DNA from 2 places in the Cupriavidus sp. CuC1 genome. Region 1 is predicted to be linked to the other one. Evidence: predicted binding sites of a transcription regulator. Region 1 holds the regulator's gene; the other holds the start of a gene.
The links. The regulator sigma-54, encoded in region 1, starts transcription at its own class of promoters, with help from an activator protein. The targets are predictions, from matches to a motif close to TGGCANGNAANCTGCTTT.
Positions count from the first base shown of each region.

Region 2: a site for sigma-54 is predicted at 2,590-2,607, ahead of ACGLHR_RS21695 (ammonium transporter). Genes of this name have one in related genera too.

Region 1 covers NZ_JBIUHC010000222.1:3,092-7,494, reverse strand. The annotation lists gene lptA (lipopolysaccharide transport periplasmic protein LptA) at 1-436, shown strand, start outside; gene lptB (LPS export ABC transporter ATP-binding protein) at 483-1,268, shown strand; gene ACGLHR_RS47240 (RNA polymerase factor sigma-54) at 1,406-2,881, shown strand; gene hpf (ribosome hibernation-promoting factor, HPF/YfiA family) at 2,931-3,281, shown strand; gene ptsN (PTS IIA-like nitrogen regulatory protein PtsN) at 3,661-4,116, shown strand; gene hprK (HPr(Ser) kinase/phosphatase) at 4,152-4,403, shown strand, end outside.
Region 2 covers NZ_JBIUHC010000050.1:47,013-51,415, reverse strand. The annotation lists gene ACGLHR_RS21715 (SDR family oxidoreductase) at 1-477, opposite strand, end outside; gene ACGLHR_RS21710 (CreA family protein) at 538-1,053, opposite strand; gene ACGLHR_RS21705 (acyl-CoA thioesterase) at 1,070-1,555, opposite strand; gene ACGLHR_RS21700 (HU family DNA-binding protein) at 1,748-2,029, opposite strand; gene ACGLHR_RS21695 (ammonium transporter) at 2,640-3,842, shown strand; gene ACGLHR_RS21690 (mechanosensitive ion channel family protein) at 4,074-4,403, shown strand, end outside.

The DNA.
Region 1 (4,403 bases):
GGGCACCATGGTGCTGAAATCCGACGCGGCCGAAGTCCGTACCGATCCCGAGGGCTACCAGTACGCGGTCGCGACCTCCAAGGGCGGCAAGCAAGCCTATATCCGCCAGAAGCGCGACAACGTCGACGAGTACATCGACGGCTGGGGCGACCGCATCGAATATGACGGCAAGCAGGAGCTGTCCAAGCTGATCGGGCGCGCCCGCATGGCCCGCCTGGCCGGCGCCAAGCTGGTCGACGAGATCCGTGGCGCGGTGATCACCTATGACAGCCGCAACGAGTTCTATACGGCCAGCGGCGGCGCCGAGAACGCGACCGCGGGCAGCCCGTCCGGCCGCGTGCGCGCCGTGCTGTCGCCGCGCCAGGAGCAGCCCGCCAGCGGCGCCGCAGCCAACCCGCTGCCGCTCAAGCCGGCACCTGCCCCCGTCAACCCCTGACCTGACGCCGCCACGCCCCCAATCCACGGATTCTGCCTTGACCTTCATGACCGCTACCCAGACCGCACCGTCCCAGCCCGCCACCCTGAAGGACAGCAGCACGCTGGTCGTGCGCCACCTGAAGAAGCGCTACGGCTCGCGCACTGTGGTCAAGGATGTGTCCCTCGACGTGAAGAGCGGCGAAGTGGTCGGGTTGCTCGGCCCCAACGGCGCGGGCAAGACCACGTCGTTCTACATGATCGTGGGGCTGGTGGCGCTGGACGAGGGCGATATCGTGCTCGACGACAAGCACATCAGCGGCCTGGCCATCCATGAGCGGGCACGCATGGGCCTGTCCTACCTGCCGCAGGAAGCCTCGGTGTTCCGCAAGCTCAATGTGCGGGAAAATATCCGCGCGGTGCTGGAACTGCAGCTCAACGATGGCAAGCCCCTGGGCAAGGCCGAGATCGAGCGCCGGCTGGACACCCTGCTGGATGACCTGCAGATTGCCCACCTGCGCGACAACCCGGCGCTGTCGCTGTCCGGCGGCGAGCGCCGCCGCGTGGAAATCGCCCGCGCGCTGGCCTCCGCGCCGCGTTTCATCCTGCTTGACGAGCCCTTCGCCGGCGTCGACCCGATCGCGGTCGGCGAAATCCAGCGCATCGTCAGCTTCCTCAAGGCGCGCAATATCGGCGTGCTGATCACCGACCACAACGTACGCGAGACGCTGGGCATCTGCGACCACGCCTACATCATCAGCGAGGGCGCGGTGCTGGCGTCCGGCCAGCCTGAAGACATCATCGCCAACGAGTCGGTGCGCAAGGTCTACCTGGGCGAGAACTTCCGCATGTAAAGGCGCGCGCGGCGCCTGCCGCGCATCGGCCCCCCGGGCGGCTTCGGTGTCGCCTTTCATCCTTCAAACGATCATGCGACGCCAGCGATAGCAATTTCCGTTCCACCAGTACGGAAGTTGGGCATAAAATAGGTCGCATGAAACCGTCGCTACAGCTCCGCCTCTCGCAGCATCTCGCGCTTACGCCGCAACTCCAGCAGTCGATCCGGCTGCTGCAACTGTCCACGCTTGAACTGCAGCAGGAAGTGGAACAGGCGCTGACCGAGAACCCCTTGCTCGAGCGCGAGAACGACTGGCTCGACAGCCCGTTGCGCGTGTCCTCGGACGGCTCGGTGAACCTCCAGAGCGCGCCCGCGCCAGCGCCCGCCGATGGCCAGGGCACCAGCGAAAACCGCCCCGATGGCGCCCCCGAAGCCGACGACAGCTATTCCGACAGCAACGAGGATTACGGCAACGACTGGAGCCTGGACGATTTCGCCCGCCGCCCGCAAGGCGAAGACGACGAAAAAACACCGATGCAGCTGCGCGACGCCGAGCCCACGCTGCGCGAACACCTCATGGAGCAGCTGGCGCCGCTCAAGATTTCCCTGCGCGACAAAGGGCTGGCCATCTTCCTGGTCGAATCCCTGGACGATGACGGCTACCTGAGCGCCACGCTCGAGGAAATCTGCAGCGAGCTGCCGGAGGAGCTCGAGTTCGAGGTCGACGAGATCCAGGCCGTGCTTACGCTGCTGCAGAGCTTCGATCCACCGGGCGTCGGGGCGCGCAACGCAGCCGAGTGCCTGGCGCTGCAACTGCGCAGGCTCAAGCATCCGCAGCGCGAACTGGCGCTGAGCATCGTCACCAATCACCTGGAGCTGCTGGCGGTGCGCGATTACACGCGCCTGAAAAAAGCCCTGCAAGTGGACGAGCCGGAACTCAAGGCGGCGCATGAACTGATCCGCTCGCTCGCGCCCTATCCCGGCCATGCCTACAGCCGGCCGGAAGCCGACTTCGTGGTACCCGATGTTTTCGTTCGAAAGTTGAGCGGCGGATGGATCGCCCATCTCAACCCGGATGTGATGCCGCGGCTACGTATCAACGACATGTACGCGCAGATTTTGCGCGGTGCAAAAGGCGATGCCGGCGCGGCGGGACTGCAGCAAAAGCTGCAGGAAGCACGCTGGTTGATCAAGAATATCCAGCAGAGGTTCGACACGATATTGCGCGTCGCACAAGCCATTGTCGAACGTCAAAAGAACTTCTTCACCCACGGTGAAATTGCGATGCGCCCCTTGGTTTTGCGGGAGATTGCCGATACACTGGGTTTACACGAGTCCACCATCTCTCGGGTGACTACCAATAAGTACATGGCAACGCCGATGGGGACTTTCGAGCTGAAGTATTTTTTCGGCTCTCACGTATCCACAGAAACCGGCGGCGCGGCCTCATCAACGGCAATCCGTGCGTTGATCAAGCAATTGATAGGAGCCGAAGACGCTAGGAACCCCTTGTCCGACAGCCGGATTGCCGAATTGCTCGGCGAGCAAGGCTTTGTGGTAGCACGGCGTACCGTTGCCAAATACCGCGAAGCGCTCAAGATTCCCGCGGTCAATCTCCGTAAGACTTTGTAGCCGAGCTGCATCGCCTGCCTGATGCAGCTCTTTCAGAAGGAGAAACGCTATGAACTTCAAGATCAGTGGACACCACTTGGACATCACGCCCCCTCTGCGTGAGTACGTGGAAACGAAACTGGAGCGTATCGTCAGGCATTTCGATCAAGTCATTGGCGTAAGTGTGCTGCTCTCTGTCGACAATACAAAAGAAAAGGACCGGCGGCAGTACGCGGAAATCAATCTACATCTCAAGGGCAAGGACATCTTTGTCGAAGCGCATCATGAAGACCTGTATGCCGCTATCGACGCATTGGTCGACAAGCTCGACCGGCAGGTGATTCGCCACAAGGATCGCGTGCAAAGCCACGACCGTGAAGCGGTCAAGTACCAGATGGCCGCATCCCAGATGCAGCAATGACCGTGCCTGGCGGCCCACATACCGGGCCGTCGGTGTCAGTCCATTGAAAACGGAATCAAGCCGCGCCCAGCGCGGCTTTTTCGTTCCAGCCTCCCCCCTTCGGGCCACGCAGGGGATTCCGCAACGCATATGTACCGGTGTATGCTGTGCCATACATAGTTGATTTGCCTGGCCATTTCCGTGCATGCGGCACCGCTTCAGCGCCTCGGCTATTGCAATGCACAAAGCGGCAGCGGGCCTGCTCTATAATGGCCAGACGCCCGACACCGGCATGGGGACACCCGGTGGAAACATCGGGCCTTGGTTTTTATCTTCTTTCCGCCCGGCGGGACGCCTCCTTGCCCCGGGCCTGCTTTCTAGAAAACCCTGCGCATTCCACATGAATCGTTTGGCTAAATTGCTGCCACCCGGCAACATCAACCTCGACGTCAGCGTCACCAGCAAGAAGCGCGTGTTCGAACAGGCCGGGCTCCTCTTCGAGAACAACCATGGCGTTGCGCGCGCGACCGTGACCGACAACCTGTTCGCCCGCGAGTCGCTGGGGTCCACCGGCCTTGGCGCCGGGGTTGCGATCCCCCACGGCCGCATCAAGGGACTGAAGCAGCCGCTGGCCGCCTTCATGCGCCTGGCCGAGCCGATCCCCTTCGAGTCGCCCGACGGTAAGCCGGTAGCGCTGCTGATCTTCCTGCTGGTGCCCGAACAGGCCACCCAGCAGCATCTGGAAATTCTCTCCGAGATCGCCCAGTTGCTGTCCGACCGCGAGATGCGCGAAGGACTGGCTACCCTGCCCACCCCCGACGACGTGCACCAGTTGCTGACGCAATGGCACCCTTGATCCGCCACTGAAAGCCCGTCCCTGAAAGCACCCGAATGGAACTCACTGGCGTCACCTCGCAGTCGATCTTCGACGACAACGCAGCCGATATCAAACTCTCCTGGGTAGCAGGACTGGAAGGCGCGGACCGGGCCTTCGATGTCGAGTTTGCGCGTGAAGCCACGTCGGCGGCCGATCTCGTCGGCCACTTGAACCTGATCCACCCGAACCGGATCCAGGTGCTGGGCAAGCCCGAAATCACGTATTACCAGCGCCTCGACGACGAGATGCGCAAGCGCCAGATGGGC
Region 2 (4,403 bases), on a different contig from region 1:
GGCCGTGTACGGCACCGTGTTGGGACGCGGCGCGTGCGCCGAGATCGAGCCGTTGTTGATGATGCGGCCTCCACGCGGGCTCTGCGACTTCATCAGCGCAAAGGCGGCACGCGAGCACAGGAACACCCCGGTCAGGTTGGTGTCCAGCACCGCCTTCCATTGCGCAACAGACAGTTCATCGATCGACACCGCCGGCGCATTGATGCCGGCGTTGTTGAACAGCACGTCGAGCCGGCCGAAATGGTCGCGGATCTGGGCGAAGAGCCGCTCCACCGAAGCCGGGTCGCTGACGTCGCACTGCACGGCGAGCGCCGTATGGCCCTCGGCCTTGGCTTGCGCGACCAGCACCTCGAGCGGCTCGGCGGTACGCCCGGCAAACACCACCCGGTAGCCTGCCACGAGCAGCGCCTGCGCCACCGCCTTGCCGATACCGCGGGCCGCGCCCGTCACCAGCGCAACCTTGCCTTGCTCACTCATGCTGTCTTCTCCGGATTGGAATGATGGATTTGTCGTGGCGTTATATCTGGATACGGATGCCTACTTGACCGGAATCGGCGTGTCCGCCGCCACCGGCACGGCTGTCACGCTATTCTGCGGGCTGCCGGAAACGATGCGGTCCGAGTAGGTCAGGTAGACCAGGGTATTGCGCTTGCGGTCGACCGCGCGCACCACGTGCAAGGTCTTGAACAGGATCGACATGCGTTCGGAAAACACATTGTCCTGCTGGCGCAGCGGCCCCTTGAACGTGATCGGCCCGACCTGGCGGCAGGCGATGGAGCTTTCCGGCGGGTCTTCGGCCATGCCCAGCGAGCCCTTGATGCCGCCGGTGCGGGCACGCGACACGTAACAGGTCACGCCCTCGACCAGCGGGTCGTCATAGGCTTCGATCACCACCTTGTCGGAGCCGGTCATGCGGAAATTGGTGCTCACGCTGCCGATTTCCTCAGCATGCGCGGCCGGCGCCAGCAGCGCCAGCGCCGCCAGCAGGCCACTCAGGCCCGCCAGGGGCCACAGCGGCCTACGGGAAACGCGATGGGTGTGCCCGGATTGCATGGCCATGCTGCCCACCTCAGGACACCGTGCCGGTGATTTCATCGTGCCGTTTTTCCATTTCCTGGCGCAACTGGCGGCGCAGCTGGGCCGCGGCAAAGCGCTGGCGCTCGACTTCGTCGCGGGGCACCAGCGGCGGCACTTCGGCGGGAGCGCCATTGTCGTCCACCGCCACCATGGTGAAGTAGCAGCTGTTGGTATGGCGAACCAGCTTGCTGCGGATGTTCTCCGTGATCACCTTGATGCCGATCTCCATGGAACTGCGGCCGGTAAAGTTGACTGCCGCCAGGAACGTCACCAGTTCACCCACGTGGATGGGCTGGCGAAACACGACCTGGTCGACCGACAGCGTGACCACATAGCGCCCGGCATAGCGGCTGGCACAGGCGTAGGCCACCATGTCGAGGTACTTGAGGATGGTGCCGCCGTGGACATTGCCGGAGAAATTAGCCATGTCCGGCGTCATCAGCACGGTCATGGAAAGCTGGTGGGACAGGTCATTCATGATGAGAATCCGGAATATGGAAGCGGCCGGGCCGACCCGCGGTGCGGGTCGAAAGGCTGGCGCCGACGATCGGCAGTTTAACCCGGAACGATCGCCCTGCCTTGCCCCCGAGAAGGTCGAAAAGCACCCCGGCACCAATAAAAAAACGGCCCAACGGGCCGCCTTCTTGTTTGCGCCTGGGGCGCGGACTACTTATTTCTTCTTGTTCACAGCGTCCTTGAACCCTTGGCCGGCAGAGAACTTGACCGTCTTGGCGGCCGGAATCTTGATGGTCTCGCCAGTACGCGGATTGCGTCCGGTACGCGCAGCACGCTTGCCGGAGCTGAAGCTGCCGAAGCCCACCAGCGTTACCGAATCACCCTTGGCAACCGCCTTCTTAATGTTGTCCAGAGCGGCATTCAGCGCGCGCTCCGCTGCAGCATTGCTCAGTTCCGCGTCAGCGGCGATGGCAGATACCAGTTCACCTTTATTCATGGCTGATTTCCCTTGTTGGTCGTCTTGATCGGAGTGTCTGCCACGCGGCAAATTACCGATCGGCGCAGTCTAATCCGCGCTTTACGCATTGGGCAATCCCCAGTGGCACCAATGCAACGAAAAAAGCCGCAAATCCTTGAGTCAAGCGCCTTTGCGGGGAATTTACCCCTCCTTTTCCGTGCTTTCAAATGCGGTCATCAAGGGTAATGGTCATTCGAATGCGCGTACGGGATGCAATGCGCCGCTTGAACAAGGCCAGGCCATTCCTGCGCGCACCGTGCCGCCCTGGAGAGCACCTTACCGGCCAGATGGGCGGCATGCAGATGGCTGCGGACGGCCCTGACACGAAGAACCATTATGGTGCATTAGCCGACAGGCGCGCGCCCCAAAACGAAGCATTGCATCATTTTGGCGCAAGCCTCACGCACCTGGCATCCCCATCGCATGACGGATCGCTTCCCGGATCCTGCTTCGCAATCCGCACCGCGTCCCATCGAGCGCGACAATCCGGTGCAAAACCCACCAACACGGTGCAGAATCCTGGCCGCCACGCCCCAGACTGGTACGCTTTTTGCATCCGTGTGCTCCCATTTTGCGCATTGAGGATTGTATGGACAAATGGAAGAGCGGCACCGATGCCCTGTTCATCTTGCTAGGGGCGATCATGGTGCTCGCCATGCACGCGGGCTTTGCGTTCCTGGAGCTGGGCACGGTGCGCAAGAAGAACCAGGTCAATGCACTGGTCAAGATATTGGTGGATTTTGCCGTTTCCACGATCGCCTATTTCTTTATTGGCTACACCGTGGCCTATGGGGTCGAGTTCTTCACCAGCGCCCACGCGCTGGCGGAGAGGAGCGGCTATGAGCTGGTGAAGTTCTTTTTCCTGGCCACGTTCGCCGCCGCCATACCGGCGATTATTTCTGGCGGGATTGCGGAGCGCTCGCGCTTCAATCCGCAGTTGGTGGCAACCTTCGTGCTGGTTGGCCTGGTCTACCCCTTCTTCGAGGGCATCGCCTGGAACAACCGCTTCGGGGTGCAGGACTGGATCGCCTCGGTCGCGGGCGCGCCATTCCACGACTTCGCCGGCTCCGTCGTGGTCCACGCCATGGGCGGTTGGATCGCGCTTCCCGCCATCCTGCTGCTGGGCGCGCGCCGCGGCCGCTACCAGAAAGACGGCCGCATCAGCGCGCACCCGCCCTCTAACATCCCGTTCCTGGCGCTGGGCGCATGGGTGCTGGCGGTAGGCTGGTTCGGCTTCAATGTCATGAGCGCGCAAACCGTCGACAAGATCAGCGGGCTGGTGGCCATCAACTCCCTGATGGCCATGGCCGGCGGCACCCTGGCGGCCTGGGCAGCCGGCCGCAACGATCCGGGCTTTGCCTACAATGGCCCGCTGGCCGGGTTGGTGGCGGTCTGCGCGGGTTCGGACCTGATGCATCCGCTAGGCGCACTGCTGACCGGCGCGATCGCAGGCGGGCTCTTCGTCTACCTGTTTACGCTGGCCCAGAACAAATGGCATATCGATGACGTGCTGGGCGTCTGGCCGCTGCACGGGCTGTGCGGCGCATGGGGCGGCATTGCCGCCGGCATCTTCGGCACCCAGGCGCTCGGCGGCATCGGCGGTATTTCGCTGGGCGCTCAGCTCATCGGCACCCTGCTCGGCATCGTGATCGCCCTGGTGGGTGGCACCGTGGTGTACGGCACGCTCAAGAAGGTGGTTGGCATCCGGCTTGACGCTGAATCGGAATACAACGGCGCGGACCTGTCGCTGCATCGCATCTCGGCCACGCCGGAACGCGAAACCAACTGGTAAGGCCTGGCGCGCAGGGCAATGGCGCCCTTGCGCCCCCCATTGCCCCACCTCCCGCCGCATGGCCGCAAGTGGCGCGCTGCGCCCTTCGCGGCCATTTTGTGCTTGAACTTCCGCTCGCTGCGTAGCAATAATGCGTTGCCCGCCTTCGCGCCCCGCCCCCGACGCGCCCGGGCATCCGCTGCATGTTGTTACTTGCCTGTGTACCTGCCGAGCCAGCAAGGGAGAAACGCGATGGATGCTACAACGCTGCAGAAGTACCAGGATGTTGTCGTCGCCTATGCAACGGAAGTCGGGTTCAAAGTCATCGCCGCCCTCGTCTTCTGGGTGGTTGGCCGGTGGCTGATCCACGTCGTGGTGCGGATGGTGCAGGGGTCCCTGACCAAGCAGAAGGTCGACCCGACCTTGCTGCGCTATGTCGGCTCCATCGTCACGGTGACCCTGAATATCGTGCTGGTGATCGGCATCTTGGGTTACTTCGGCATCCAGACCACCAGCTTTGCCGCGCTGATCGCGGCGGCCGGCATCGCCATCGGCATGGCGTGGTCGGGGCTGATGTCCAAC